One region of the Paenibacillus sp. FSL H7-0737 genome, then DNA from elsewhere that is predicted to be linked to it. Evidence: a T-box and tRNA genes for the amino acid it is inferred to sense, from the RefSeq annotation. Region 1 holds a T-box; the other holds one or more tRNA genes.
What was found. A T-box is a leader RNA that pairs with one kind of tRNA and senses whether it is charged. The one in region 1 lies ahead of trpS (tryptophan--tRNA ligase), so its partner is inferred to be a tRNA-Trp.

Region 1 (3,388 bases):
TGAAGATAGTATGAGCGCTAAGAGGTTAATTCATGCATCACTTCGAAAGGTTTTAAGGATGGTAATTATTAGTGAAATAAAAGTGAGGATAGAAATCCTTTATTGCTAGGGATTACACAAAAAAAATCGGTCTTCCCTTACGTAATCGCAAGGCAAGACCGATATAATGTATATCTGCTTTAAATCTCAGGATAGATCATTTCCAGCACGGTGGATAGATTCTGACTTTGACCGGGTTCTACCGTTAAAAGACCTGTGAAGGAAGCATCCTCGGATACATTCGGTGCATTCGCGAGCCAGGTATAGGGCTCAATACACAGAAATTGATCAGCCGGTCCTTTGGTATATAGCACCCAGTGACGGAATAGATTCTCGTCAGCAGTATAACGAAGGCCATAACCATCATCACGTAATAATAAGGCTTCTACAGGCTGTTTTTCTCCAATACGTAGAGCAGTATCAAAATTAGTTCCCTGCATGTTCATTCCGGTGTTCAAGGCTTCCAGATCACCAAGTGGAATCAGATTGCCGCTAGGGAGCAATTCTTCGTTCAGTTCATAAATACTATTTACTGGGAGCTTAAGATTCCAGCGCTCAGGTTCTCCATCAATCATAAACCAGGTGTGATAACCGATCCCAAAAGGAATTCGATGATCTCCAAGATTAGTAACCTTTAAAGTTTGGGTAAATCGGGCTTCCTGAAGCCTAAACGTCATTTCGAATTTAAGTGGGATAGGGAATTGCTCCATCCAGTGTGGATCATCTTCCGTTCGGAATTCAGTAGTGACCGCGCAACCATCCTCATCTTCTTCAATATCGCTGACACACCAGGCCTGAGTTCGGTGTAGACCATGAATATGATTGTCATTAGCGGTATTCTGGTCAAATTGATAACTTGTACCCTCGAATTGAAATTGGCCCTTACGAATTCTTCCGGGTGGAATTAATAGCGGCATGCCAAAATGGTAAGGTTTTTGCATAAAGAAAGCTTGATCGCTTTCATCAGGCCGCCGTAGAATTTCCCGTTGTTTCTTGACATCAAACAATGAAATCACGTTATTTCCTAGTCGCGGCAAAAGCGTGACTTCCAGTTCACGGCTGTGCAAAATATAAGTATCATAACCGCCCCACTGCCCTTTGGTCACCTGTTTCATGAGATATGCTCCTTTATCGTAACTGTAATCGAATAGAACATGGATAACCTTATCATAACAGATTTATACGGTAGTGGTTAAGTGATTTGACAACTTCTCTTTATGGTTCTATGATGAAGGCATTAATTCATGATGATAATGTGATGACGGGGACAAGTAGGCAGGCATTGCACCTTCAGAAAGCCGGTGGTTGATGCGAACCGGTAGGACAAACCTGATGAATGGACCCCTGAGCGCCGAGCTTGAACGGGAGCTAGATACCCTAGTAGACCGGCCGGATCTTCCCCGTTAACGGAAGACTAAGGCTGTTTTTTCTTGTTCAAACAAGATTAAGCAGCGAATAAGGGTGGCACCACGGTCTCACGTCCCTTGCGGATGAGGCTTTTTTTGCGTTCTCGGAAACTTAGAAATGACATCAAACGGAGGTCTATATTATGAAAAAAGTAATGTCAGGCATTCAGCCAAGCGGTTCACTTACATTGGGGAACTACATTGGAGCACTGAAAAATTTTGTGAAGCTGCAAGATGATCATCAATGTTTCTTTATGGTTGTCGATATGCATGCAATCACTGTAGCACAAGATCCTGCGGCACTGCGTGAACAGTCAGAATCCGTAGCGGCCCTCTTTATTGCAGCAGGAATTGATCCTGCACGTTCTAATGTCTATATGCAGTCGCATGTGCCACAACACGCTGAACTGGGTTGGATCATGACGACACTTACAGCAATGGGCGAGCTGGAGCGTATGACCCAGTTTAAAGATAAATCATCAGGTAAAGATTCTGTTGGCGCTGGTTTATTCGTCTATCCTTCCTTGATGGCAGCAGATATTCTTGTTTATAATGCGGATCTTGTGCCAGTTGGAGAAGATCAAAAACAACATTTGGAGCTGACTCGTGATTTAGCTGGTCGCTTCAATAATCGTTTTGGCGAATTCTTTACCATTCCGGAGCCGTACATTCCAGAGGTGGGTGCACGTATTATGTCTCTGGATGATGGCACCAAAAAAATGAGCAAGAGCAATCCTAACGCAGGCAGCTACATTGCTCTGTTAGATTCACCGGACGTAATCCGTAAAAAAATCAGCCGTGCAACGACTGATTCAGGACGTGAAGTAATTTTTGATCCAGCTAATAAGCCAGAGATTAGTAATTTGATGAGTATTTATTCCGAATGTTCTGGAATGACACTCCAGCAAATTGCCGATCGTTATGAAGGGCAAATGTATGGCGGCTTTAAGAAAGATCTTGCTGAAGTGGTTGTATCTACGCTTGAGCCTTTACAACAAAGATATAATGAAATTCGTAGCTCGGGTGCGATTACAGATATTCTTGCTGAAGGTGCTGGTCGTGCACGTATTGTTGCAACTGAGACGTTGAATGGAGTTAAAGAGCGGATGGGATTTCTGCCAGCTCGTTAATCTAATCAGCGCTTAGGCTTTCCTGTTTGCGTCTGATCTTGGCCTTGAGGATAAATCCCCAGCCAATATTCATGACACAGAGAAACCCGAGCAGAAGTGCCAACCAAAAGCTATAACTGATCGCGATTGAAGCGGCAGTAAGAATAAGAATAGAAGAACAAGCGAACCAAAGTGAAAGTCCTTTACCCATTAAGAGAGCCTTCCTTTCTATGTCTGCTAAAATGAATCCCGGAGTATGATAATAATACTCCGGGATTTTTTGTGATTATAGAATAGATCTCTGCGTAAGTCTACAGTTTCATCGTAAAGAACCAGGGTCAATGGAAAATCGTTTGTCGAGCTTCTCGCTGCTAAGCCAACCTACATAAGTATTTAAAGGTCGATATTGATTGTCCATCACTAATACAGCCACAAACGGGTATTGTTTGCGATGTAAATAACGTACGTCCCCCCAGCGCACCATATATCCTGAAGGGAGTTCCTCGACTTCGGCTACTGCATAAGAGGTGAAGTATAGAAAGGACTGAATATCAGGGTGCGACTTGGAAATCTCCACAGCAGGATGAGTCGAGCATACAGCATGTTTGAACCATTCCAGTCGGTTATTGACTAACTGCCCAACATCATAGCTGCCATCTTTTTTCACCTTGACTACGTTCCAGCGCTTTAGTGAAATTGTAGGGATTACAATATAACGTTCGCCGGCACTATGATGTAAATCCTTAAGCTTAATATTACGCGTGAGACGTGCGTGAACGACGGTTCTCCAAATATAATAAAGAATAGTACAGGCATACAGTGTAATAAATAAAG
Region 2 (3,388 bases), 140 kb from region 1:
TATTCTCTGGTGCTTCATCTATATCGGTATCATAGTTAATGAACTTTTTGTCAGGATATAATTCAGCCGTTGCATTAAACATCTCTGTAATTTCTGATCCGCCAGAAATAATAACATCCCAGTCCTCAGCGGCGATATCGTTAAACGTAGGCTCCCATTTCGTTTTATCGACACCCATTTCTACAACTTTTGTTTCTGCACCCAGTTCATCCTTAACCTTTTGCAAACCGCTATTCGCAGAGTCAAAGAAAGATTTATCTCCAAGCGTTCCTGGAATCAGAAGTACTACTTTGAGTTTATCCCCTGAACCTGTTTCTCCACCTTCAGCTGCGTTAGATCCTGCATTCGCGGAAGATCCATTACTCGACGTATTATTTCCACAGGCTGTGACCATTACCATTACTACTAGTAACAACAAAGAAAGAACTTTCTTTTTCATTTTTCTATTCCCCCTATTTATAGTTGGTTAGTAATTTGAGAGGTTCTCCTTCTTAGTCCGTTGTATATTTCACGATTTAGATGGAAACTCTCATTTTTCATGTAACATTGTCAAAATTTTAATGATTTTAACGAATACACTCAAAAAAAGAGATAAAATTATAATTTTTACGAATAATCCGACTAATTCCCGAACGAGATGGCCAGTCAGGTTGCTAATCTTCGGATTTCTTGATACGATCATATCAAATATTAATGAAAATAATTATATGATTTCGGTCATATTTTTGTACGATTCGGCTAAAACATAATTATTGGAGGGTCATCATGGATCGTGTTCTATATATTGTAAATGCAGCACATGAGGTTAATACCTATATTCCACCACACCAGCATGAATGTTATGAACTAGTCTATTATTTAAACGGCTTAGGAACTACCAATGTAGGTTCGCGAAGTTATCATTTTCGTTCTTCTTCATTCGCGCTGATACCACCCAATCATAAACATGATGAGAATCATCGCGAGGATGCTACTATACTATTTGTAGGCTTCCATTCAAATCACCCAAATATGGAGAATTTGCAAGGCGTATATGAAGATGATAAAGACCATACTGTTCTACAGATCTTGCTTCGAATGAAAGCAGAGTTTACGCGCAAACAAGATGGATTCTCTGAACTATTGAACCTGCAAATGAGCGAAATCACTGTTCATCTGATACGGCTTCTTAGTGCCTCTGGGTTTCAATCACCAACGGAAGACAGAGTCCAATATGTTCTAAACTATATGAATGAGCATTACCGCCATAAGCTATCGGTCGCAACACTTTCAGAGATGTCTGGATACAGCTATGATCGTTTCCGCCATTTATTTAAAGAACGATTCGGTTCTTCACCTCTGCGCTATCTACTATTGAAACGTCTGGATTATGCAAAGTCTCTCTTGCAACATACCCAAATGCATATCTCTGAAGTATCAGCTGCTGCTGGGTTTGTGAATGACGCCCAATTCTGCAATATGTTTAAACGTGAAATTGGTCTCACCCCACGAGCATTCCGACTAAGCAGTCAATAAAACAAAACTCCACACAAAAAGGCCGTTGATTAGAGACGCCTCTAATTCAACGGCTTAAGAATAAAAAGCTCAAAGACAAAGAAAAAAGGTTTGTAAAGTTGCTTATACAAGCGACTTTACAAACCTTTTTGATATACCGGCGAGAGGACTCGAACCTCCACGGTTTCCCTCTCGATTTTGAGTCGAGCGCGTCTGCCATTCCGCCACGCCGGCACATATGAAATTAATGGAGGCGCCACCCAGATTTGAACTGGGGATAAAGCTTTTGCAGAGCTTTGCCTTACCACTTGGCTATGGCGCCATATGAAAACTTTGGAGCGGACGACGGGAATCGAACCCGCGACCCTCGCCTTGGCAAGGCGATGCTCTACCGCTGAGCCACGTCCGCATAAAATGGCTGGGGATATAGGATTTGAACCTATGCATGACGGAGTCAAAGTCCGTTGCCTTACCGCTTGGCTAATCCCCAATAACATTTTAAAATAAAAGGGGCGACTGATGGGTCTCGAACCCACGAATGCCGGAACCACAATCCGGTGCGTTAACCACTTCGCCACAATCGCCATATTAAACTAATATTGTTGCTGTTCTTCTTAAAGTAAATGGGGCGACCGATGGGACTTGAACCCACGAATGCCGGATCCACAAACCGGTGCGTTAACCCCTTCGCCACGACCGCCATATTAAACTTTAGAGAAAGACTTTAGATAAAGATTGGCAGGGGCAGCAGGAATTGAACCCACACCAACGGTTTTGGAGACCGTTGTTCTACCTTTAAACTATGCCCCTAAAAAAAATGGTGGGGGATGATGGATTCGAACCACCGAACACGTACGTGAGCAGATTTACAGTCTGATGCGTTTGGCCACTTCGCTAATCCCCCAAAGATGGTGCCGGCGAGAGGACTTGAACCCCCAACCTACTGATTACAAGTCAGTTGCTCTACCAATTGAGCTACACCGGCATATTAAGTTGTATACTATATGGTGGCTCGAGACGGATTCGAACCGCCGACACGAGGATTTTCAGTCCTCTGCTCTACCGACTGAGCTATCGAGCCAAGGTAAAAATGGCGGAACCGACGAGATTCGAACTCGCGATCTCCTGCGTGACAGGCAGGCATGTTAGGCCAACTACACCACGGTTCCAAAAGATATAATTTCTTAATGAAAATTGGTTGCGGGGGCAGGATTTGAACCTGCGGCCTTCGGGTTATGAGCCCGACGAGCTACCGGGCTGCTCCACCCCGCGTCGTTCTTAAATGAATATGGTGGAGGCTGAGGGGATCGAACCCCCGACCCTCTGCTTGTAAGGCAGATGCTCTCCCAGCTGAGCTAAGCCTCCATAAACAACAATTGTTATTGTACCAAAGTCCACTATGTAAAATCAAGTGAAAATTTGGTGACCCGTATGGGATTCGAACCCATGTTACCTCCGTGAAAGGGAGGTGTCTTAACCCCTTGACCAACGGGCCATACTAAGTAAAATTTGTGGCGGAGAGAGAGGGATTCGAACCCTCGAGACGCTTGTGGCGCCTACACGATTTCCAATCGTGCTCCTTCGGCCAAACTCGGACACCTCTCCATATGGCTCCCCGAACAGGACTCGAACCTGTGACAACTCGATTAACAGTCGAGTGCTCTACCAACTGAGCTATCAGGGAATATTCATACCAGGCTTGATGCCTGAAAACTGAATCCGAATTGAATTTGCGTCTTAAGTGTAGGATAAGCCCTCGACCGATTAGTATTGGTCAGCTCCATGCATTACTGCACTTCCACCTCCAACCTATCTACCTCGTCGTCTTCAAGGGGTCTTACTAATTGGGAAATCTCATCTTGAGGGGGGCTTCACGCTTAGATGCTTTCAGCGC

Region 2: it encodes a tRNA-Trp, which carries the amino acid that the T-box ahead of trpS (tryptophan--tRNA ligase) is inferred to sense. The anticodon was not compared.

Annotation. Positions count from the first base shown of each region.
Region 1 covers NZ_CP009279.1:5,685,811-5,689,198, reverse strand. The annotation lists gene H70737_RS24845 (aldose 1-epimerase) at 180-1,154, opposite strand; T-box leader at 1,289-1,527, shown strand; gene trpS (tryptophan--tRNA ligase) at 1,589-2,575, shown strand; gene H70737_RS24835 (hypothetical protein) at 2,577-2,765, opposite strand; gene H70737_RS24830 (metal-dependent hydrolase) at 2,874-3,388, opposite strand, start outside.
Region 2 covers NZ_CP009279.1:5,825,644-5,829,031, forward strand. The annotation lists gene H70737_RS25360 (BMP family ABC transporter substrate-binding protein) at 1-439, opposite strand, end outside; gene H70737_RS25365 (AraC family transcriptional regulator) at 766-1,515, shown strand; tRNA gene H70737_RS25370 (tRNA-Leu) at 1,650-1,728, opposite strand; tRNA gene H70737_RS25375 (tRNA-Cys) at 1,743-1,816, opposite strand; tRNA gene H70737_RS25380 (tRNA-Gly) at 1,829-1,903, opposite strand; tRNA gene H70737_RS25385 (tRNA-Gln) at 1,910-1,984, opposite strand; tRNA gene H70737_RS25390 (tRNA-His) at 2,006-2,078, opposite strand; tRNA gene H70737_RS25395 (tRNA-His) at 2,119-2,194, opposite strand; tRNA gene H70737_RS25400 (tRNA-Trp) at 2,231-2,304, opposite strand; tRNA gene H70737_RS25405 (tRNA-Tyr) at 2,313-2,398, opposite strand; tRNA gene H70737_RS25410 (tRNA-Thr) at 2,404-2,479, opposite strand; tRNA gene H70737_RS25415 (tRNA-Phe) at 2,500-2,575, opposite strand; tRNA gene H70737_RS25420 (tRNA-Asp) at 2,586-2,663, opposite strand; tRNA gene H70737_RS25425 (tRNA-Met) at 2,690-2,766, opposite strand; tRNA gene H70737_RS25430 (tRNA-Val) at 2,784-2,859, opposite strand; tRNA gene H70737_RS25435 (tRNA-Glu) at 2,915-2,989, opposite strand; tRNA gene H70737_RS25440 (tRNA-Ser) at 3,007-3,099, opposite strand; tRNA gene H70737_RS25445 (tRNA-Asn) at 3,103-3,178, opposite strand; rRNA gene H70737_RS25450 (23S ribosomal RNA) at 3,239-3,388, opposite strand, start outside.